Regions from separate parts of the Cupriavidus sp. USMAHM13 genome, predicted to be linked through region 3. Evidence: predicted binding sites of a transcription regulator. Region 3 holds the regulator's gene; each other region holds the start of a gene.

Region 1 (7,490 bases), on a different replicon from region 3:
GTCGACTCTCATGGGTGGCTCCTGTTATCGGTGCGGGGTCCGGATTCACTATATGGTGGCCGTGCCGCGCCACCTTGATCGAACGCAAGGGCGGTGTCGGCGCACTCACGGCGACCGGCGCCAAGCGCCGCGGACGGGTCGGCATGCTCCCGTCCCAGCCCGCCTTCGCCGCGCTGACCGCATGCCGGCTCGGCATCGGCCTGTGCGCGCTGTGCGGATCAGGGCGGCGCGGCCGAAGATTCCGGCGACGCCGCCGCCGGCGCCGGTCAATGCGCATCAATGCGAATCAATGCGCCATCAGCACCGGCACCGTCATGCTGGACAGCAGCGCCTGGGTGACACCGCCCAGCACCAGCTCGCGCATGCGCCCACGTCCGTAGGCGCCCATCACGATGAGATCGGCACCGAAGTCGGCGGCACGCGACAGCAGCAGTTCGCCGACGCCGGCATCGGCCAGCGGCGGCGAACGCTCCAGTGCGGCCTGCACGCCGTGCAGCGCCAGCGCGCGGCAGGCGTGTGCCGGCGGTGTCGCGCTGGCACGCAGGTCGCCCGCGCACAGCAGCAGGGCCTGCGCGCCGGACAGCAGCGGGATGGCGTCATGCAGGGCACGTGCCGCTTCGCGGCTGCCGTTCCAGGCCACGATGGCGCGCGTACCGATGGTGTCGAAGCGGCCGGCGCAAGGCACCACCAGGACCGGCCGGCCCGATTCGAGGATCAGGGATTCGAGGAACTGCGGCCCGACATAGCCCTCCGGCTCGGAAGGATCGGTCTGGCCCGCCACCACCAGTTCGGCCTCGCGCGCTTCGCGCAGCGCCGAGGTGACGGCGTCGCCGTCGGCCTGGCGCCACTCCGATGCGATCGGCAGCGCGTCGACGGCGGCGTGGAAGGCCGCCTCGGCGCGTGCGCGGGTGGCGTCGCGGCGCGCCATGTCTTCCGCCATATAGGTCTCGGCGCCTTCCATCATCGCGTACCAGGCGGGATCGGGTTCGAAGGCGGCGTACAGGCCGATCAGCCTGGCCTGGGCAGCCTGGGCGAGCCGGGCCGCGAGTGCCAGGCGCAGGCTCGAACGCGCCGAGCTGTCGAGATGGACAAGGATGCTGGCTGGGCGCATGGCGGATCCTCCAGGGCGATGCGCGGCGCCGGCGCACTCGCGCGCGCCGGCGGCCGACAGCAGGAAGCGGCAGGAAGCCGCGGGAAGCGGCCTGCGCGCGCCTCAGCGTATCGTGATGCGCTGCTGCGGCGTGGCTTCCTTCTTGGGCAGTACGACCTTCAGCACGCCGTCCTCGTAGCTCGCATCGACGCTGCCCTCGTCGATATTGCTGTCGAGCGTGAAGGCGCGCTGCATGGTGCCGGCGTAGCGCTCGCGGCGGATCACGCGCTCGCCTTCCTTGGTCTCGGAGGCGCGCTCGACCTTGGCCGAGATCATCACCGTGCCGCGCTCCACCGCGACCTGGATGTCCTCCTTCTTGGCGCCGGGGATTTCCGCCACCACGGTGTAGGCCTTGTCGGACTCGCTGACATCGACCTTGAACGGCATGCCGCTGTCGGCGCTGCCGCGCAGCGCGCGCAGCATGCCTTGCATCACATCGCCGATCGGCTCGAGCGAGAAGGGATCATGCAGTCGGATATTGCTCATCGTTCTCTCCTGGGAAGACAGGCGGCGCAACGCCGCCTTGCAAGATGCGCGGCGGATTCAGCGGTGCGCCGCCGGCGCGCCGTTCACGCGCAGTTCATCGATCACATTGACCACCCCCGGCGCGGACCAGGCGGCGCCGACCGTGGCGTCGCGCTCGGCCAGGGAATCCACCTGCCCGCTGAGGGTGACCACGCCATGCTCCACGCGCACATCGATGTGGCGGGCCTCGCGCTGGGCGTGGCGGCACAGGGCGGCCTCGATGCGGCGGGCGACGTCGGGCGGCGTCATGCGCGACTGGACGGTCAGGTAGTTGTGCAGGCCGGTGACGCCGCGCAGATGGCTCACGGTGCGTTCGGCCAGGGCGCGCTGGTAGCCCCACTCGACCTCGCCGCTCAGCGTGATCCAGCCCTTCTCGACGCGCACCTTGATGGCGCCGGCGGGCAGGTTGGCCTGCCACTGCAGCGCCGCGTGCGCGGCCTGGGCCAGCGCTTCGTCGCCGATCGCTTCGCCCGGGCGCACTTCGAGCTGCACCACCACGCCGCGTACGCCCGCGACGCGCTCGGCGGCGCGCTCCGCCGCCAGCTTCTCCGCGTGGCTGCGCAGGTGGCCGCTGAGCGTCACGATGCCGTCGTTGACCTCGACGCCGATGGCGGCGGCGTGCACCGCCGGCTCCCATTCGAGTTCGGCGCTGACATCCTGGTGGAGCTGGGCATCCGTCTTCATGTCGTCCTTCCTCTGCGTTGGCCGGGCCTGTTCGCAATATAGGCGGCGCGCCGCGACCGGCTTTGACCTGGCGCAAGGCCGCGGTGGCGCGCGCGGAGACAATCGGAGACAGGGCGGATGCCGCGCGCGGTCCGCCATCGACGAGGCAGCCGGAGAGGCGAGGGGGCACGATGACAACAGCGGAAGGCAAGGCCTGCACGGGCACGTGCGGTGCCCTGTGCAAGGGATGGCGGGGAGAGGTGGCGACGCGCCTGGACCAGGCCGAGCAGCGTGCGCTGGCGCAGTGCGGCGGAGCCGGGGCCGGCGCGGTCCCGGTGGAAGCGGCGGCCGGTCCGGCCGACCAGGTCGACCGGATCGAGCCGACCGACCAGACCGACCAGACCGACCAGGTCGACTACAAGGACCTGGCCGGCCGCGCCGCCTCGGCGCAAGTGAGCGAGGCGGCGCAGGCGCACGCGCGCCGCGAGCTGGCGGAGATTGCCGCGGCGCGGGCGCGGCTGGCGGCGGGCGACTACGGCATCTGCGCGGACTGCGGGCAGGGCATCCCGCAGCCGCGCCTGCTGGCCTGCCCGACCGCGCGGCGCTGCCTGCCCTGCCAGCGCCAGCACGAGCGGCTGCGGCCGGGCCGGCCGTAGGCGTGGCGGCGGCCTCCGTGGCGCCGCCCGGGTGGCACGGGTGCAGGACTCAGGCGGCTTCGCTGCCGGGGTCCTTCACCAGGCCGATCTCGCGCAGGTAGGACGCCAGCGCCGCGTGGTGCGTGGCCAGGGTGCGGACGATGCCGCTCAGGTCGTCGAGCGAGTAGGCGTCTTCTTCGGCGGCGCGCGCCGGCGCCGGCTCGCCGCCATCATCGGGCACCTCGTGCAGCGCCACGATGCTGCGCGGCAGGCCGAACACCCAGGCGGGCTGCAGCGAGCCCGGCAGGCGTCCCGGCGCCCAGCGCGCGTGGGCAATGTCGTGCAGCAACTGCCGATGGGTATGAGGCACCAGCAGGTAGGCGTGGATCCGGTCGAAGCGGTCCACCGGTACGTGGCGGCAGCGCAGCAGGTCGAGCAGCGCCTCGCGCTGGGCGCCGAAGTCGAGCCGGCGCACGAGCAGCATCACCGCGGTCGGATCGGCGCCGCTCAAGGTGGCGATGGCCTCCTGCATCAGCAGTTCATAACGCGCGAACCACTGCGTGACGGCACCGAACAGGCGCAGGTGTTCGCTGCCCAGGCAGCCCAGGTCTTGCGTGGACATGTCGGTTTCCTCCTGTGCGCGCCTGGGTTTGCGCACGGGCGCGGAGCGCGCGCGCTTGCGCGCCGCGAGCGCCGCGGCCGCCTTGCCGGGCCGCCCTCAGCCGGCGAAGCGGAAGTGCCCGCTGTGCAGGACGATGCGGTGCGCACCGGTCATCTCGAACAGCGCGCGCGCGACGTCCTGGATTTCCTGCCGGTGGTGCTGGAAGGCGCAGAGCAGGTCGTCGGCGCGCAGGGAGCGCGCGCCGAAGTGGTCTTCCAGCGCCTCGGCCGTGACCGAGTAGGTGGCGGGGTGGCCGTCGACCGTGGCCGCGCAGTCCAGGCAGGGGCCGGCCGCGCAGTAGTCGGGCGTGGCGTCCGGAAAGGCAATCTGCTTGTTCATGCCGTGCTCGCTGTGCTGGCTGGATTCCTCCAGCTTCCCTCTACCTACTGTAGCCACTGCCGCCGCAGAACGTGCGCGCCAGCGGTCCCGTGCCGGATGCCGGCTAAGCCGCCGCCGGCTGGCGCGAATCGCTGCGCACCAGCAGCACCGGCAGACGGCTCTTGCGGACGACGCCCTCGGCCACGCTGCCCATCAGCGCGCGCGACAGGCCGCGCCGGCCATGCGTGCCGAGCACCAGCAGGTCGGCGCCGCAGGCCTCGGCTTCGGCGACGATGGAATCGGCGAAATGCCCCGGCGCCGCCGGCCGGGTCACCAGGCGTGTCGTGCAGGGCACGCCGGCCGCCTCGCAGCGCCTGGCGGTGGCGGCGAGCACCTTCTCGCCCCAGGCCTCCAGTTCCCGCCGCATCTGCCCGGGGTCGTAGTAGCGTGCGTCATACAGCATGTCGATGTCGTCGGCGATGAAAATCGCCTGGACGGCGCCGCCGCCGGCCTTGGCCAGGCCGATGGCCTGCTCCATGGCCAGTTCGGCGCAGTGGCTGCCATCCACCGCCAGCAGGATGCGTTGATACATGGTAGGTCTCCCGGCCTTGCGGCGAGCAATGAAAAAAGGGGAAGGGCTCAGGCCGCGGCGCGCGCTTCGGCCTGCTGGCCGCCTGCCGCGGCGGCCGGCTCGCGCACCAGCAGCACGGGCACCTCGCACTCGCGCGCCAGGCTTTCGGCCACGCTGCCGAGCAGCAGGCGGCGCAGGCCGTGGCGCCCGTGCGTGCCGATCACGATCATGTCGGCCTTGCATTCGCTGGCGGCCTGCCGCACCGCGGACGGGATGTCGCCCAGCGTCAGCACATCGTTGACCAGGTGCACGCCGCACGAGACGCCGGCCGCGTCGGCGGCGGCCGCGGCGTCGCGCAGCAGTTCTTCGCCCGCCACTACCAGTTGCGGCCCGAGTGCGCCGGCGTCGACATAGCCCAGGTCGTACTTCAGGTAGCCGTAGTCCACCACGTGCAGGATCTCCAGCCGCGCCTGGGTCGAGGCGGCCAGGGATACCGCCTGCTGCAGGGCCTTTCTGGCGCAGCTGCTGTCATCGATGGCGACGAGGATGGTCTGGGGCATGGCGGGACTCCTGATGATGGGTGGGGGCTGGCGCGGGAGGGCAAGCGCGCTTGGCATGTTTCCGCTCTCTTGATCCACAGTGTGGCGCGGCGGCGGCGGCGCGGCTTGACCTGGATCAGGGAAAGCCGCTGCGGCGCCGCGTTCGCAGCCGGGCGCGCAGATCCGGGCGGCCGGTGCCGCGTTGCAGCGTGCATTTGCCGCCCCGTTAAGCTAGATAATTTCTATATTTCCGAAAATATCGGCTATCAAAGCACGTGGCCCATGATGGGTCGCGGCCGCTCGGCATCCATCGCCCCCATGCCAACGACCACGGCACGCCCGTAACCCGCGTCGCTGATGGCTGCGGTTCCTGTCTGGAGGGGGCAACCATGTCGATATCGCGCAGGCAGTTCCTCAAGGCCACCGGCGGTGCCGCGGCCGGGCTCAGCGTCGCCGGCAATGTACCGGGTCCGGCGCAGGCGGCATCGCCCCCCCGCCGACCTTGGCCGCACGGCCCTACCGTTCCCCACCCGCCCGGTCGCGCGCCTGGCGCAACTCCAGGTGAACATCCCGCTCGCCTTTTCCTATCCGGACGCCGCGTCGCCCTGCGCGGTGATCAAGATGGGCGCGCCGGTGCCCGGTGGCGCGGGACCGGATCACGATGTGGTTGCCTACAGCACGCTGTGCACGCACATGGGCTGTCCCGTTGCCTATGACGCCAAGGCGCGCACCTTCAAGTGCCCGTGCCACTTCAGCATCTTCGATCCGGAGAAGTCCGGGCAGATGGTGTCGGGCCAGGCGACCGAGAACCTCCCGCGGGTGCAACTCGAGTACAACGCCAGCGACGGCACCTTCCGGGCCGTCGGTGTCGAGGGGCTGATCTACGGCCGGCAAGCCAACCTGTTGTAAGCGGAGCGTACCGCCATGGCTACCAACAAGGACCGGGTCGCGCTGCCCCCGGTGAACGCGCAGCGGACGGATCTGACCTGCCACTTCTGCATCGTCGGTTGCGGCTACCACGTCTACAAATGGCCGGAAAACAGCGAAGGCGGGCGGGCGCCGGGCCAGAATGCCCTGGGGCTGGACTTTCGCAAGCAGTTGCCGCCGCTGGCCGTGATCATGACGCCGAACATGCAGAACACGGTCACCGATCGCGACGGCAGCCGGCACAACATCCTGATCGTGCCCGACAAGCGGTGCAGCGTGAACAAAGGGCTGTCGTCGACACGCGGCGGACAGCTCGCCAAGGTGATGTTCAACCCCGATGGGGTCGGCCGCGCCCGCTTGCGCAGCCCGCGTCTCTACCTGGCCGATCAGTGGGTCGATATCGGCTGGGACGATGCGCTGGCGCTCTACGCAGGGGTTACCAAGCGCGTCCTCGATCGCGATGGCCCCGGCGAGCTCGCCTTCGATTGCTTCGACCATGGCGGCGCCGGCGGCGGCTTCGAGAACACCTGGGGAACCGGCAAGCTGATGTTCACGGCACTGCGCACGCCGCTGGTCCGGATCCACAATCGTCCGGCGTACAACTCGGAATGCCACGCGACGCGCGAGATGGGCATCGGTGAACTCAACAACAGCTACGAGGACGCCGAGCTGGCGGACGTGATTGTCGCCATCGGCTGCAACTCCTACGAGACGCAGACCAACTACTTCCTGGCGCACTGGCTGCCCAACCTGCAGGGCCAGACCGTCGACAAGCGCAAGCAGCGCTTCCCGGGCGAGAGCATCGCGCCGGCCAAGGTGATCTTCGTCGATCCACGCCGCACGACAACCATCGCGGTGGCCGAGCAGGCGGCCGGCAAGGACAACGTGCTGCACCTCGATATCGAACCGGGTACCGACATCGCCCTGTTCGACGGGTTGCTGACCTACGTGGTCGACCAGGGCTGGCACGACAAGGAGTTCATCGGCGCTTACACCAAGGGATTCGACGCGGCCCTGCGTGCGAACCACCTGTCACTGGAGGACACCAGCCGGATCACCGGCGTGCCCGTCGGGCGCCTGCGGCGCGCGGCCGAATGGGCCTACAAGCCCAAGGCGTCCGGCCACCGGCCGCACACCATGCACGCCTACGAGAAAGGCATCATCTGGGGCAACGACAACTACCTGATCCAGTCGGCGCTGGTCGACCTGGTGCTGGCAACCCGCAACGTGGGCCGGCGCGGGACGGGCGTGGTCCGCATGGGCGGCCACCAGGAGGGATACGCGCGGCCGCCTTATCCCGGCAAGACCAAGATCTATGTGGACCAGGAGATCATCCACGGCAAGGGCATGATGTACACGGCCTGGGGCGCCAATCCGTTCCAGACCACGCTCAATGCGCAGGAGCACCGCGCCGTGATTCTGCGCCGCACGGCGATCGTGCGGGAGGCGATGGGGCGCCTGCGCGGCGCCTCGGTACCGCAGATGGCCGACGCGGTCTACG
Region 2 (7,490 bases), 630 kb from region 3:
TAGAGGCTTTTCTTGGAACCACTTCCGATTGCTTCGCGACACATGGTCGCTCGCCCCACAGCCTTGAATCCCGCGCCCGGATTTGCCTAAGCGCCTTCTCCACTGCAGGGACCGGGACTTCCAACACCCGGACAACCTTCCGCGATCCGTCCCCCCATCGCATCATACGACGGTGCAGGAATATTAACCTGCTTCCCATCAGCTACGCATCTCTGCCTCGCCTTAGGGGCCGACTCACCCTACGCCGATGAACGTTGCGTAGGAAACCTTGGGCTTACGGCGAGGGGGCCTTTCACCCCCTTTATCGCTACTCATGTCAGCATTCGCACTTCTGATACCTCCAGCATCCTTTACAAGACACCTTCACAGGCTTACAGAACGCTCTCCTACCACGCGCTTACGCGCGTCCGCAGCTTCGGTGACTGGCTTAGCCCCGTTACATCTTCCGCGCAGGACGACTCGATCAGTGAGCTATTACGCTTTCTTTAAAGGGTGGCTGCTTCTAAGCCAACCTCCTGACTGTTTTAGCCTTCCCACTTCGTTTCCCACTTAGCCAATCTTTGGGACCTTAGCTGGCGGTCTGGGTTGTTTCCCTCTTGACACCGGACGTTAGCACCCGATGTCTGTCTCCCGTGATTGCACTCTTCGGTATTCGGAGTTTGCTATGGCGGGGTAATCAGCAATAGACCCCCCAACCATGACAGTGCTCTACCCCCGAAGGTGAGACACGAGGCACTACCTAAATAGTTTTCGGAGAGAACCAGCTATTTCCAGATTTGTTTAGCCTTTCACCCCTATCCACAGCTCATCCCCTAGTTTTTCAACACTAGTGGGTTCGGTCCTCCAGTACGTGTTACCGCACCTTCAACCTGGCCATGGATAGATCATCTGGTTTCGGGTCTACACCCAGCGACTGAACGCCCTGTTCGGACTCGCTTTCGCTACGCCTGCCCTAATCGGTTAAGCTTGCCACTGAATGTAAGTCGCTGACCCATTATACAAAAGGTACGCCGTCACCCGTTTCCAGGCTCCGACTGTTTGTATGCATGCGGTTTCAGGATCTATTTCACTCCCCTCCCGGGGTTCTTTTCGCCTTTCCCTCACGGTACTGGTTCACTATCGGTCGATCACGAGTATTTAGCCTTGGAGGATGGTCCCCCCATCTTCAGACAGGATTTCACGTGTCCCGCCCTACTTGTCGTACACCTAGTTCCACAACGCTGTTTTCGCATACAGGGCTATCACCTGCTATGGCCGGGCTTTCCATCCCGTTCTGCTAACAATGCTGCTAAAGAGTACAAGGCTCTTCCCATTTCGTTCGCCACTACTCTGGGAATCTCGGTTGATTTCTGTTCCTGCAGCTACTTAGATGTTTCAGTTCGCCGCGTTCGCTTCCCTTGCCTATGTATTCAGCAAGGGATGACCCATACGGGCCGGGTTTCCCCATTCGGACATCTCCGGATCAAAGCTCGTTTGCCAGCTCCCCGAAGCTTTTCGCAGGCTACCGCGTCCTTCATCGCCTGTGATCGCCAAGGCATCCACCACATGCACTTGTTCGCTTGACCCTATAACAAGTGTGTCTCAAGCTCGCGCTTGAAACGCTCATTACAGGTTGAGTTCTCGCATTTGTGCCGTATTCCAAGTCATCTTTCGATCACTTAAATACTTTGGTTGATACAATCACAACCCGGTATCACGTTAAACTACTGCGCGTCTCATCAACACGCCGTGACACCTTTACTACATCCCATATTGTTAAAGAACAGCCGAATTTCTTCGCTTGGCAATGCCAAATGCAAGCGCTCGATATCAAGCACTTGCATTTGGCCATGTCCTGGCCGCAACAACAAACAACCGATAAGTGTGAGTGCTCGACTCGGAATGCACGCTCTGGAAAGGAGGTGATCCAGCCGCACCTTCCGGTACGGCTACCTTGTTACGACTTCACCCCAGTCATGAACCCTGCCGTGGTAATCGCCCTCCTTGCGGTTAGGCTAACTACTTCTGGCAAAACCCACTCCCATGGTGTGACGGGCGGTGTGTACAAGACCCGGGAACGTATTCACCGCGGCATGCTGATCCGCGATTACTAGCGATTCCAGCTTCACGTAGTCGAGTTGCAGACTACGATCCGGACTACGATGCGTTTTCTGGGATTAGCTCCCCCTCGCGGGTTGGCAACCCTCTGTACGCACCATTGTATGACGTGTGAAGCCCTACCCATAAGGGCCATGAGGACTTGACGTCATCCCCACCTTCCTCCGGTTTGTCACCGGCAGTCTCTCTAGAGTGCCCTTTCGTAGCAACTAGAGACAAGGGTTGCGCTCGTTGCGGGACTTAACCCAACATCTCACGACACGAGCTGACGACAGCCATGCAGCACCTGTGTCCACTTTCCCTTTCGGGCACCTAATGCATCTCTGCTTCGTTAGTGGCATGTCAAGGGTAGGTAAGGTTTTTCGCGTTGCATCGAATTAATCCACATCATCCACCGCTTGTGCGGGTCCCCGTCAATTCCTTTGAGTTTTAATCTTGCGACCGTACTCCCCAGGCGGTCAACTTCACGCGTTAGCTTCGTTACTGAAGAAATGAATCCCCAACAACTAGTTGACATCGTTTAGGGCGTGGACTACCAGGGTATCTAATCCTGTTTGCTCCCCACGCTTTCGTGCATGAGCGTCAGTCACGTCCCAGGGGGCTGCCTTCGCCATCGGTATTCCTCCACATCTCTACGCATTTCACTGCTACACGTGGAATTCTACCCCCCTCTGACGCACTCTAGCCTTGCAGTCACAAGCGCCATTCCCAGGTTGAGCCCGGGGATTTCACGCCTGTCTTACAAAACCGCCTGCGCACGCTTTACGCCCAGTAATTCCGATTAACGCTCGCACCCTACGTATTACCGCGGCTGCTGGCACGTAGTTAGCCGGTGCTTATTCTTCCGGTACCGTCATCCCTCCGGGGTATTAGCCCAAAGGATTTCTTTCCGGACAAAAGTGCTTTACAACCCGAAGGCCTTCTTCACACACGCGGCATTGCTGGATCAGGGTTGCCCCCATTGTCCAAAATTCCCCACTGCTGCCTCCCGTAGGAGTCTGGGCCGTGTCTCAGTCCCAGTGTGGCTGATCGTCCTCTCAGACCAGCTACTGATCGTCGCCTTGGTGAGCCTTTACCTCACCAACTAGCTAATCAGACATCGGCCGCTCCTATTGCGCGAGGCCTTACGGTCCCCCGCTTTCACCCTCAGGTCGTATGCGGTATTAGCTAATCTTTCGACTAGTTATCCCCCACAACAGGGCACGTTCCGATGTATTACTCACCCGTTCGCCACTCGCCGCCAGACCGAAGTCCGCGCTGCCGTTCGACTTGCATGTGTAAGGCATGCCGCCAGCGTTCAATCTGAGCCAGGATCAAACTCTTCAGTTCAATCTCTGTGTGGTTCCGCGCAGTTGCCTGCGCAAACCTCGCTCTTTCGAGCGGTCGCTCACTCTCAGAAAACTGACTGGCTCCGTCCGAAGACGAAACCAAACATGTTTACTGTGCGAGCACTGATAACTTGTAAGCTAGAAGACCGGGGTCTTCCGCATTCATTATCAAGCACCCACACTTATCGGTGTTTGTTTGTTAAAGAACCACCCTTTCGGGCCGCATCCGGCTTTGCCGGTTTGCGTTGCCGCTGCGTTATGTCTGCAGCGAAGGAACGAGACTATAAAGAACTTTCCGAGATCAATCAAGCGATTTCGAGAATTTCTTTATTCGGACGCCGCACTCATTCGATCCGCGCCAATCCTGCCATTCCCTCCCCGTCACGCGGTGCGCTGCGAGCGAGGGAGCGAATACTAGTCCCTCGATGACTGACTTGCAAGCCGAAAAATGAAAAGCGCCGCTTTTGACACTTGAACGCCGGGACACCGATCCGGGTGAGAACGGCGCCGACTGGATGTATCCGACGCCAACAAGCACTGTGAGGACATGGTTTCCACTTCCGTCCGAGACAGGACGCCCGGCATGCCTGGCGCGTTCTCGTCGTCTGCACGCTGGCCTTCACCGTCCGCTTCATGGTCTGGATGATGTCCGGCGTCATCGCCCCCCCCCCCCTGAAGCAGCCTTCGGCCTGAACGACACCGAGTTCGGCCTGCTCGCTGCCGCCGTACCCTGTCGCCGAAGCGACGGATCCGCCAGGAAAGGCTGACAGCACTCCGCCAGGATCATTCTCCCGGCTCCTATGATTCAGAGGCGTTCATCGGGCCTTTCAATTGATGCCAGGCTTCTTTTCACGCGATCAAGGCCCTAGTGCACTTCCTGAATGGGCGCTCTCGCATCACGCTCGATCTGCTTGCGCAATGCCGTGAAGCGCTCCTGCACACTCTCCCCAAAAAGAGGATCGGGGCTGCCTGGAACGGTAGCCGCGACTTCCGCCCAGTCCTGCTCGGTCAGCAGTTGCGCTGCGCGCGGCATGACGTGCCTTTCCTCGGTGGAAAGATGATTGCGGTAGTACACGAGATACATGGCCACAGCCGCTTCCAGGGCCGCGCGCGACGTGATCATATCCCGCTCCGCTTCATTGAGACGGCTCAGGAATTCCTCGCCCACCGTGGCAATCACGCGATGCTCTTGCAGAAGCCGGCTGACCACGATCTGCATGCCGGGATCCCGCTCGACGAGCAGGGCGTACGCGACATCCTCGCGCGGATGGTGGACACGATCGCCAAAGTTCCGCATGTAATAGATGATCTCGCCCATCAAACCATAGTTCGGCTGCGCTCCCCGGTGAAAGGCGATCACCTGCTCTTCCAGCAGATCGAGCAGCGTGGAGAAATGGATGTGATCGGCATGCCAAACGGCAAGTTGGTCGGTCATGGCGTGCTCCAGGGAGACTGGTCAGGTAAGCGATCCGGCTCGAAGTTAACTCAACAAACCCCGATTTCAACAGTAGTCCCCCGCCACGTTTTGAGGATGATGTAGATCAACAGTGGGCCTCGCTCATTCCCCGCCCACTTCCGCTGGCGCGTTGCCCCTTGCTCGAATGTCGCCAGGCATATCGAACTGACGAAGGCTTCCAGCGCAAGCCGCGGGCGCAACAGCATCTTCCGCCCGCGGGCCGCGAATGGGGCAAAGGACAGTGGCCGCGCCGCCAGGCTCGCGGGCTCGCGTAGTGCAATGAAACACCATCGTCTCGAGACCCGGAGACCCGCCACTCCACGACAGGTCCATTGCGCCGGGCCACCTGCTGCGGCCTGCCCCTGGCGTGCCGTCGGCTCGCCACGCTGGTTGGCCGCCACCGCGCCGGCGCCTGGCGGGCACCGGGTCACTGGTCGATCTCGCGCAGCGCGCCGTTCGTTCGCAACCTCGTGGCAAGCACGGCTGGCCGGGTGGTTGCGTTGATCCGCCTTCCACTCAGGCGGCACGTGGACATCCCCAACCTTGGCGGCTCCGACGCCCCCACCCACACACGGCAGCGATTTCCCCTTCTGCGCGGCAGCGACGATGGCATCCCTCGATCCCTGGCATCCTCGCACCAATGATCATTTATTACTACGTAATACGTATTGTTTAATACTTTTCGAAACAATCTTTAGACATAATCATGCTTCTGTCTAACTATTGGCACGGATCGAGATCCATCATCGTTGCCACGACCGCCGATGGGCTCTCAGCATCCTGCAGCACGTCCTGTGGCTATGACGATCGAGGCCGCGGTGCCTCGCGCATCCCGCTTGAGCACCCGGCCCCGCTCTTCTTCCCTTACTCGGGCTTCACACCCGAATCGCGGATCACGCGCGCCCACAGCCGTGCCTGCCCTTCGATCCAGGCGGCGAACTCCTCCGGCGAATTGCCATAGGGTTCCAGCCCCTGCAGCCTCATCTTCGCCATCACATCGGGCTGCCGGAGGGCATCGGCGATCGCGGCGTTCAGTTTCTGCACCAGATCCCTTGGCGTGCCAGCCGGAGCGAACAGCGGCACCAATCTACGACGAAGACCGGGAGGCCTCCTCATTCCCGCCAGATCCCGCCACCGGCCCGCACAAATTCACCTAGAGTGATGTCTGATGCGGTGCCACATGGACAACAGCCAGGAGAACAACGATGCAACATGGCCTGATTGCTTGGCTGGTGATCGGTGCGGTCGCCGGATGGCTGGCGGGGGTGCTGGTCAAGGGCGGCGGCTTCGGACTGCTGGTCGACATCATCGTCGGCATCGTCGGCGCCATCGTCGGCGGCTGGTTGGCCGGCCTGCTGGGCATCTCGTTCGGCGGCGGCATGATCGGCTCGATCATCACGGCGGTGATCGGCGCCGTGGTACTGCTCTTCCTCCTCCGGCTGATCAAACGGGCCTAGGCGCCACCGGCGCCGGCCTCAGCGCGATTCCGTCGCGCGGAGGAGCTGCAGCCTATATCGCCGCAGGACATCGCCTGCATCGACCTCGCTCCGCGGGCATCCTGTTGCCGTCATTGCCATTCACGCTGCCTGCCGAAACTGGCAGCAGCGCGCCTTGTCGTGCTTGATTTCGCCTCGATACTGTATATATTTACAGGTACTGTATGGATATACATGTGCGAGGCCGTCATGGAACATCTGGTCCGGGTGCAGAACGAATATGACCGCCAGGTCCTGGCCTGGCTGCGCCGACGCATCGGCGACGCGGCGCTGGCCGAGGCTGCCAGGCGGCTCGGCGGCGAACGCAAGCCATATCTGTCCAGCCTCTGCCGCGCGCTGTCGATCCGGCCACCCGCACGCGTGGATTTGCGCGCCGAGGCGCGGCGTGCCGACCTCGCCGTCGGCGAGCGCTACCTGGCGCGCATCCGCACCATCCTCGGCGCATCCGGACAGGCCTCACGGGCCCATTGAGCGCCAATCGGGCGCCAATCGGGCGCCCGTGCCGTGCTCCCGGCATCCGGTGTCAGGCCTGCAGCGGTGACGCAACCGGTACCGGTGCGTGATCGAGGTGGAAGCGGCCGACCAGCGCCTCCATCCGCTCGGCCTGCTCCTTCAGCATCGCGGCGGCGGCGGCTGCCTGCTCGACCAGCGAGGCATTCTGCTGCGTCGCCTGGTCCATCTGCACCACGGCCTGGTTGACCTGGGCGATGCCGCCGCTCTGCTCGGCCGAGGCACGGCTGATCTCGGTCATGACGGTGTCGACGCGGGACACCGCCGTGATCGCCTCGCCGATGGTCTGGCTGGCCTGCTCGACCAGTCCGGCGCCGTGCGCCACGCGCTGCGCCGACTGCGCGATCAGCGCGGCGATCTCCTTGGCCGAGGTACCCGCGCGTTGTGCCAGGCTGCGGACCTCGGCCGCCACCACGGCGAAGCCGCGCCCGTGCTCGCCCGCCCGGGCCGCCTCGACGGCGGCATTGAGCGCCAGGATATTGGTCTGGAAGGCGATGCCGTCGATCACGCCAGTGATGTCCTCGATGCGGTGGGAGTCGGCCGCGATGTGCCGCATGGTGTCGAGCAGGTGCCGGATCGCGTCGCCGCCACGGCCCGCGACGC
Region 3 (7,490 bases):
CCAAGCATCTGCTGTGGATCGTGGTGGCGCTGTGGACCGGTTTCACCTTTATTGGCTATTTCGCGCCGATCCGCGAGCTGGGCGGGCAGGTGGCTGCGTTCGCGCTCGGGCCCTGGCAGGCCTTCTGGATGCTGTTCTACGCCTTCGCCACGTGGGGCAACGCGGGCTTCATGCGTGAGCAGGTGTGCAAGTACATGTGTCCCTACGCGCGCTTCCAGAGCGTGATGGTGGACCGCGACACCTTTGTCGTCACCTACGACAGCGGCCGCGGCGACCCGCGCGGCAGCCGCTCGCGCAAGGCCGACCACCGCGCCGCTGGGCTTGGCGACTGCGTCAATTGCAGCATCTGCGTGCAGGTCTGCCCGACCGGCATCGACATCCGCGACGGCTTGCAGTACGAGTGCATCGGCTGCGGCGCCTGCATCGATGCCTGCAACCAGGTGATGGACAAGATGGACTACCCGCGCGGGCTGATCCGCTACACGTCGGAGAACGCGATGCGCAAGGGCTGGTCGGCCCAGGCGACGCGCAAGCGCCTGCTGCGTCCGCGCGTGATGATCTATTCGGCGATCTGGCTGGCACTGCTGGCGGGCTTCGCCATCTCGCTGTCACTGCGCACGCCGCTGAAGGTGGATATCATCCGCGACCGCGGCAGCCTCGGGCGCGAAGTCGAGGGGCGCTGGGTGGAGAACGTCTACCGCCTGCAGTTGATCAATACTAGCGAGGCGCCGATGCAGTTCACCATTCGCGCCGACAGTGCGGAACTCGGCAAGCTGCGCGTGGAGTCCGACGGGGCGACCGGCGAACTCGCACCGACCTCGAACCGCCTGCTGGCCATCCGCGTGCGCGTGCCGCTCGAGCAGGCGCGGCAGGGCACGCACAAGATCCGCGTGACGGTGCAGGGCGGCCAGGAGGAGGGGCATGTCGTCGAGGTGAACCAATCGACTAGTTTCATCGTGCCGCGCGACCTGTAGGGCGTGCGGAGGGGATTGCCGCAGGGCAGACAAGCGGGGCGGCCACGATGCCGCCGTGCGTAACAGCAAGGAGCGAAGCCATGCAAGGACCCGCCCGACAATCATTGACGGACGCCGGCACGATGCAGCAGGCCGTGCGGCCGTGGTGGAAGGAACCCTGGCCCTGGCTGCTGATGAGCGGGCCGCTGGCGGCGATGGCCGCCTGCGGCGTGACCATCTGGCTGGCGATGACGCATCCCGACAAGCCGATCGAGGAGGGCGTCAGCCGGCACGGGCTGGTGGTCGAGCGGCAGGGCGCGGCGCGGGCAGTGTCCGGCGCGACAGCCACGGAGCGGCCATGAGACTGCGCTGGCTGATGTGGGTCCTGTGGCCGGCCTTCCTGGTCGCCGGTGTGGCAACCGCCGCGGTGTTCTCGCTGGTGGATCCAAGCGATCTCAGGCTGTTCGGGCGGCCGGTCGAGGCCTCGCGCGAGGCGGTCTACACCATCGGCTTCCTGCTGGCCTGGCTGCTGTGCTCGCTGTCGAGCGCCCTGACCTTTTATACGATGCCGGTGCGCCTCGGCGATACCGACGAACTGGAGTAGGGGATGCGCGCAGGCCGAAGGGCTGGGCAGAACGGGGCCTGTCGAAGGCGCCGGATGCCTGCGCCCTCGGCTTGGTCAGCAGCTCTTGCCGTAGATCTGCTTGATGCCGGGTACGTCGACCAGCTTGACGTGGCGCTGGCGGATCTGGATCAGCCCGGCCTCGGCGAAGCGCGAGAACAGGCGGCTGACGGTTTCCAGCTTGAGGCCGAGATAACTGCCGATTTCCTCCCGGCTCATGCGCAGCACGAACTCGGTCGACGAGTAGCCGCGCTCCGACAGGCGCTCGGACAGGTTGACCAGGAAGGCGGCCAGGCGCTCCTCGGCGCGCATGGAGCCGAGCGTCAGCAGCATGACCTGGTCCTGCGTGATCTCCTTGCTCATCATGCGCAGGAACTGCTGCTGCAGCGACGGCACGGTGGTCGACAGGGTCTGCAGGTCGTTGAAGCGCATCACGCAGACCTCGGTGTCTTCCAGTGCGGTAGCATCCGACGCGTGCTGCATCTCGCCGAGGCCGTCGAGTCCGACGACTTCGCCCGGCAGGTGGAAGCCGGTGATCTGCGAGCGCCCGTCTTCCATCGTCACGTGTGTCTTCAGGGTGCCGAAGCGCACCGCGTAGACTGCGCTCAGGGGTTCGCCGAGCCGGTAGAGCGTCTCGCCCTTGTGGACTCGCACGCGTTCCTTCACCAGCGAGTCGATCTTTTCGATGTCGTTGCGGTTCATGCCGACCGGCACGCACAGGTGTCCGAGCGAGCAGGACGAGCAACGGGGCGACATCGCGGTGACGGGGATGGAATTGAGCAAGCCGGGGCCTATTGTCGTTGAGCTGCGAGGGCGCAATTTCTGCATTTTACTGTGTGAAGGCATCCGAAGGGGAGCGAAAGTTGACTGCGGCGGTCTTTTTCAGTGTTTTTCTGCTGGCCTTGCTGGGTGGCGTGCACTGCGCAGCCATGTGCGGCGGCATTGCACTGGCGGTCGAGCGGCCGCAGGCGGAAGCGCCGGTCGTCGTGCTGCGCAGGCCGCGGGACTGGTTACGTGAACAGTTATCCATGCATGCGGGGCGGGTGGTGACTTACATGCTGCTCGGTGCCGCGCTGGGCGCGGTCGGCGCCGGTGCCTGGCGAGCCCAATACCTGCCGCTGCAGCGCGGCCTGTTTGCCGCTGGCAGCATGGTCCTGCTGGGCACCGGCCTGTGGCTGCTGGCCGGGCGCGCGCCGCAGTTCGCCGCGCTGGAGCGCTTGGTGGCGCGTGGGGCCGGAGCCCTGGCAGGCCGCCTCCGCGGGCGGCGCGCCGGTGCCCCGTCCGCCCCGATTCAGGTCCGCCCGCGCTTGCTCAGGCGTTTCGGCATCGGTCTGGCGTGGGGGCTGGTGCCGTGCGGCATGGTTTACGGTGCGCTCACCCTATCGTTGCTTGCCGGCAACGCGTTGTCGGGGGCCTTGCTGATGGGGGTATTCGGTCTCGGGACCTTGCCCAACCTGCTGATGTTGTCCGGCCTGTCCGGCGCGTTGCGCGGCTGGTCGCGCCGGCCCTGGGTGCGCGTCGGTGCCGGCGTGGCAGTGATGGGGTTTGGTGCGGCCGGGCTTGTGCGGGCGGCGATGTTGCCGCACACGCTCGCCGCACACGGCTTCTGTGTGGTGTTCTGAAGGGGGCTCTTCTGTTTTGGTGATGCGTGAGGCACTTTGTCGGGTGTGCCGAAGGCGCCGCGCTGGTGATGGGCGGTTGCAGCGCCGGGCCGGAATGCCCTACAATCGGCAGCATTGCAGTATCTATCGCGCTGGCGCTGCCGCGCGCATGGCCGGGCAACTCGAACGGCCGTCCTGAGGCCAGTCCGGGCAGAATGTTGCTGACGGACGTAGCCACCTCGCAGCAAGCCATGCCGGTTGACAAGATCTCCGGTTCAAAAGACCGGCTGGGCGTTGCGCGACGGGAGGTGCGCAACACCGTGCGGATGACTGCATCGTTCTTGCGGCGGAAGGGGTTGGACCCGTTCGCGCCGATCCGCCGCTCCAGAAGGGCGGTGCAACGCAAGAGGCCTTTCGGCCGGCGCTGAGGCCGGCAGCAGGGCAATTCTCCGCCGGACTGACCCGGCAACCCGAAGCAGAATAAGATGGGCGCGCGGCTTTCATGCGGACGGCATGCCGGCCGGCCGCGCAATGAGATGGCGATGGCGCTTCGGCCTCGCTGGATCCGAAATCCCCGAATCCTCCGGCGGTCCGCCGGGGGCAGGTGCAAAGACAGGCTGCACACATCCGTATATGAATACCCAAGAGGCGAAAATCGTCCTCGAGACTGCGTTGATCTGCGCGCAGGAGCCCTTGCGCGTGGCGGAACTGCGACGGTTGTTCGCCGATGAGGTGGCTGCCGACACCATCCGCGTGCTGCTGGACGAGTTACGTCTGGATTGGCGTGATCGGGGCGTGGAACTGGTGGCGCTGGCCAGTGGCTGGCGTTTCCAGAGCCGGCCCGGCATGCGCGAATACCTCGATCGCCTGAATCCGGAGAAGCCGCCGAAATACTCGCGCGCGGTGATGGAGACGCTGGCGATCATCGCGTACCGGCAGCCGGTAACCCGCGGCGACATCGAAGAGATCCGCGGGGTGACCGTCAGCACGGAGGTGATCAAGCGGCTCGAGGACCGCGAATGGATCGAAGTGATCGGCCATCGCGATGTGCCAGGGCGGCCCGCGCTGTACGCGACCACCAAGGCTTTCCTCGATGATCTCGGCTTGCGTACCCTGGACGAGTTGCCCCAGCTGGAGGATGCGCAAGCGCAGATCCAGGCGGCCTTGCTGGACCAGCAGGCCATTGACTTCGAGTCGCTTGGCCAGGCCGGCGTGCCCGCCGGGCAGGATGCGGAGGGGCAATTGGCCCTGGATGGCATGACGGTCGCCGAGGCCGGCCGTGTCGCCGGCGGCCTGGCGCCGGCGACGCTTACCGAGGCGATCATCGAAGCCGCACCTGGGCAGGTTCCCGCCGGGTTTGACGCCGTTCCCCAGGCTGTGCGGCAGATACCTGAGCCAGCCAGCCATGCCGCCGAGGCGTCCGCGCGGACGCCGGCCGACGGCGTACCCGATACCGAGACCGCATCCGCCCAGCCGGCCGATGCTCTCACGCCGGCAGACGGCGAGCGCGATGCGCGCGACGAGCGCCTGCCTAACTGAACCCATGCAACATCCGATTGTGAATACTTTGTCCGATTCTGTAGAGCAAGACGTCCGCCACGCGGATGCGCCGGGCAGCGATGCCGGCAGTGCGGCCGAGTCCGGCGCATCTCCCGAGGGCGGCGCACGCCGCAAGGGCCTGCGGCGCGGCTTGCGCAATCTGGTGGCGAGCCGCCGCCAGGCGGCGCAGGATCGAGAGGCCGGCCGTGGCGCGGCGCCCGAAGGCGGCGATGCCGCGCCTGGCGAGGCTGCGCCGGCGGCGTCGGCTCAAGGCGGCAAGTCGGCAGGGCGCAGCCGCGGCAAGCGCAAGGCTGCAGCGGTTGACGCGGAAGCCGAGGCCATCCGTGCCGAAGCGGCACAGGCTGCGCCGGGCCAGGACGGGCAGCCGGTGCCGGCCGCGCCGGGTGGCCGCGAAGGTGGTGCGCGCAAGCGCAGGCCGGGACAAGGCCAGCAGGGGCGGGCGGCAAAGCCGGCCGGCGAGTCGGCCAAGGCCGGCGGCCGCCCGCAGGCCAAGGGCAAGGCCACGCAGCCGCGTCAGGGCGCGCCCAAGGGTGCTGGCAGCCCCGACGATCTGTTCCGCTTCGTGATCTCGGACCAGTTCGACCAGGAAGAGACCGTGGTGCCGCGCACCAAGGCGAAGCCGGTGCGCGAACTGTCGGCCGACGATGATGCGCCCAAGCTGCACAAAGTGCTGGCCGATGGCGGGCTGGGTTCGCGCCGCGAGATGGAAGAACTGATCCTGCAGGGGCGCGTGTCGGTCAATGGCCTGCCGGCCCATATCGGCCAGCGCATCCTGCCGACCGACCAGGTCCGCGTCAATGGCAAGCTGATTGCCCGCAAGATTTCGAGCAAGCCGCCGCGCGTGCTGCTCTACCACAAGCCGTCCGGCGAGATCGTCAGTCAGTCGGATCCGGAAGGCCGCCCGACCGTGTTCGACAACCTGCCGCGCATGAAGACCGGCAAGTGGGTCGCGGTCGGCCGCCTGGACTTCAACACGGAAGGCCTGCTGATCTTCACCACCTCCGGGGACATCGCCAACCGCTTCATGCATCCGCGCTACGGCGTCGAGCGCGAGTACGCGGTGCGCACGCTGGGTGAGCTGGCCGAGTCCGATCGCCAGCGGCTGCTGCACGGCATCCAGCTCGACGACGGTGAGGCGAGCTTCCTGCGCATCGCTGATGGCGGCGGCGAGGGCATCAACCGCTGGTACCACGTGGCCCTGACCGAGGGGCGCAACCGCGAGGTGCGCCGCATGTTCGAGGCGGTGGGGCTGACGGTGTCGCGCCTGATCCGCACGCGCTACGGACAGTTCCTGCTGCCGCGCGGACTCAAGCGCGGTCGCTGGCACGAGCTGGAGGCCGAAGAGGTACGCGCGCTGATGAGCGGCATCGGGCTCAAGCTGCCCGGCAAGGGCGAGCAATCGAGCAAGGGTGTGACCAAGGTCGGCGGCCGCAAGCAGCGCGAGGAAGCGGCGCTGGCAGGTATGCCGATGCCGACCGGCATGGACGGCCTGCCGCGCTTCGAGCGTGCGGCAGGCGGCCGGGGCAATGGTGCCGGCCGTGGCCAGCCGGACCCGATGCAGACGTCGATGGGGTACATCAGTCACGGTCCCACCCTGCTGACTTCGCATTCCAAGCTTGCCAGCGGCGTGAGCCTTCCCGGCGCAGCCATGCCGGTGGGTGGCAACAAGGGCGGCAACAAGGGTGGTGGGCGCGGCAAGGCTGGCGCCGGCGGCGGTGGTGCCGGTCGCCAGCAACAGCAGCGACGTGGCGGCGATGTGAACGGCAACGTGATGCCGAAGGCGGCCAAATCCGGTGGCGCCAACCGGCGCCCGCGTGGTCGTAGCGGCGGTGGCGGCGGTGGTGGTGGCGGCCAGCGCGGCGGCAACCGCTGAGGTGCGGTGAAAGGCGCAAAGCCGGGTGGCGTGGCTGCCCGGTCGGCCTTTTGCCTTTTGCACATAATCTGCGTATAATCCAAGTCTATTCAAAAGTGTCATCCTCAGATGGGTGAGCGAATGATGGGCATTGCGCCCATTTTTTTTTGCTCCATCCGGTTTCTCGTTTCGGGGGTGGCGCGGCGAGCCGAAGCGGATGCCGCACGGCCCGCGATCGTGTTTGAAGGCCATTACTCGGGAATACAGTGCATCTGGCAGATTTGATCGAAACCACCCTGAACGGCATGGGGTACGAGCTGGTCGAGCTCGAGCGTGCCCCGGCAGGATTGCTGCGCGTGTATATCGATCAGCCTGAGACGGGCATCGTCATCGAGGATTGCGAGAAGGTCAGCCGGCAGTTGACGCACGTGCTGACGGTCGAGAACGTCGACTATGAGCGCCTCGAGGTGTCGTCTCCGGGGCTGGACCGGCCGCTCAAGAAGCTGGCCGACTACGTCCGCTTCGCCGGCGCGCAGGCCAGGGTCACGCTGCGCCTGCCGGTCGACGGGCAGAAGAACTTCGTCGGCGTGCTGCAGGCACCGGCCGGCGAGCCTGGCGCCGAGAAGATCGGCCTGGAGTTCGAAGGGAAGAACGGCCCGTCGCTGCTGGAATTCACTGTATCCGATGTCGACCGCGCGCGCCTGGTGCCGGTGATCGACTTCAAAGGAAATCAAAGAAAAGGGAACAAGCAATGAGCCGCGAAGTTCTGTTGCTCGTCGATGCGCTTGCGCGTGAGAAGAACGTCGACAAGGATGTGGTATTCGGTGCGCTCGAGGCGGCTCTTGCCTCGGCCACCAAGAAGCGCTTCGAGGAAGACGTGGACATCCGTGTCGCGATCGATC

The links. The regulator FNR, encoded in region 3, switches genes on or off when oxygen is low (the NO sensors DNR and NnrR bind a similar motif). The targets are predictions, from matches to a motif close to TTGATNNNNATCAA.
Region 1: BKK81_RS22385 (universal stress protein) is a predicted target of FNR. The motif match lies at 5,189-5,202, and genes of this name have one in related genera.
Region 2: BKK81_RS10815 (hemerythrin domain-containing protein) is a predicted target of FNR. The motif match lies at 4,957-4,970, and genes of this name have one in related genera.

Annotation. Positions count from the first base shown of each region.
Region 1 covers NZ_CP017752.1:899,513-907,002, forward strand. The annotation lists gene BKK81_RS22345 (CBS domain-containing protein) at 1-12, opposite strand, end outside; gene BKK81_RS22350 (universal stress protein) at 287-1,111, opposite strand; gene BKK81_RS22355 (Hsp20/alpha crystallin family protein) at 1,214-1,636, opposite strand; gene BKK81_RS22360 (BON domain-containing protein) at 1,694-2,359, opposite strand; gene BKK81_RS36105 (TraR/DksA family transcriptional regulator) at 2,530-2,994, shown strand; gene BKK81_RS22370 (hypothetical protein) at 3,044-3,595, opposite strand; gene BKK81_RS22375 (DUF1488 domain-containing protein) at 3,692-3,973, opposite strand; gene BKK81_RS22380 (universal stress protein) at 4,077-4,544, opposite strand; gene BKK81_RS22385 (universal stress protein) at 4,592-5,083, opposite strand; partial or broken gene BKK81_RS36945 (twin-arginine translocation signal domain-containing protein) at 5,452-5,505, shown strand; gene BKK81_RS22390 (arsenate reductase (azurin) small subunit) at 5,624-5,971, shown strand; gene BKK81_RS22395 (arsenate reductase (azurin) large subunit) at 5,987-7,490, shown strand, end outside.
Region 2 covers NZ_CP017751.1:2,456,586-2,464,075, forward strand. The annotation lists rRNA gene BKK81_RS10805 (23S ribosomal RNA) at 1-1,565, opposite strand, end outside; rRNA gene BKK81_RS10810 (16S ribosomal RNA) at 1,895-3,426, opposite strand; gene BKK81_RS10815 (hemerythrin domain-containing protein) at 4,291-4,860, opposite strand; gene BKK81_RS10820 (tripartite tricarboxylate transporter substrate-binding protein) at 5,746-5,964, opposite strand; gene BKK81_RS10825 (GlsB/YeaQ/YmgE family stress response membrane protein) at 6,087-6,338, shown strand; gene BKK81_RS10830 (hypothetical protein) at 6,567-6,848, shown strand; gene BKK81_RS10835 (methyl-accepting chemotaxis protein) at 6,901-7,490, opposite strand, start outside.
Region 3 covers NZ_CP017751.1:3,081,709-3,089,198, reverse strand. The annotation lists gene ccoG (cytochrome c oxidase accessory protein CcoG) at 1-974, shown strand, start outside; gene BKK81_RS13575 (hypothetical protein) at 1,097-1,315, shown strand; gene BKK81_RS13570 (hypothetical protein) at 1,312-1,557, shown strand; gene fnr (fumarate/nitrate reduction transcriptional regulator Fnr) at 1,633-2,358, opposite strand; gene BKK81_RS13560 (sulfite exporter TauE/SafE family protein) at 2,439-3,197, shown strand; gene scpB (SMC-Scp complex subunit ScpB) at 3,810-4,715, shown strand; gene rluB (23S rRNA pseudouridine(2605) synthase RluB) at 4,720-6,609, shown strand; gene rimP (ribosome maturation factor RimP) at 6,855-7,343, shown strand; gene nusA (transcription termination factor NusA) at 7,340-7,490, shown strand, end outside.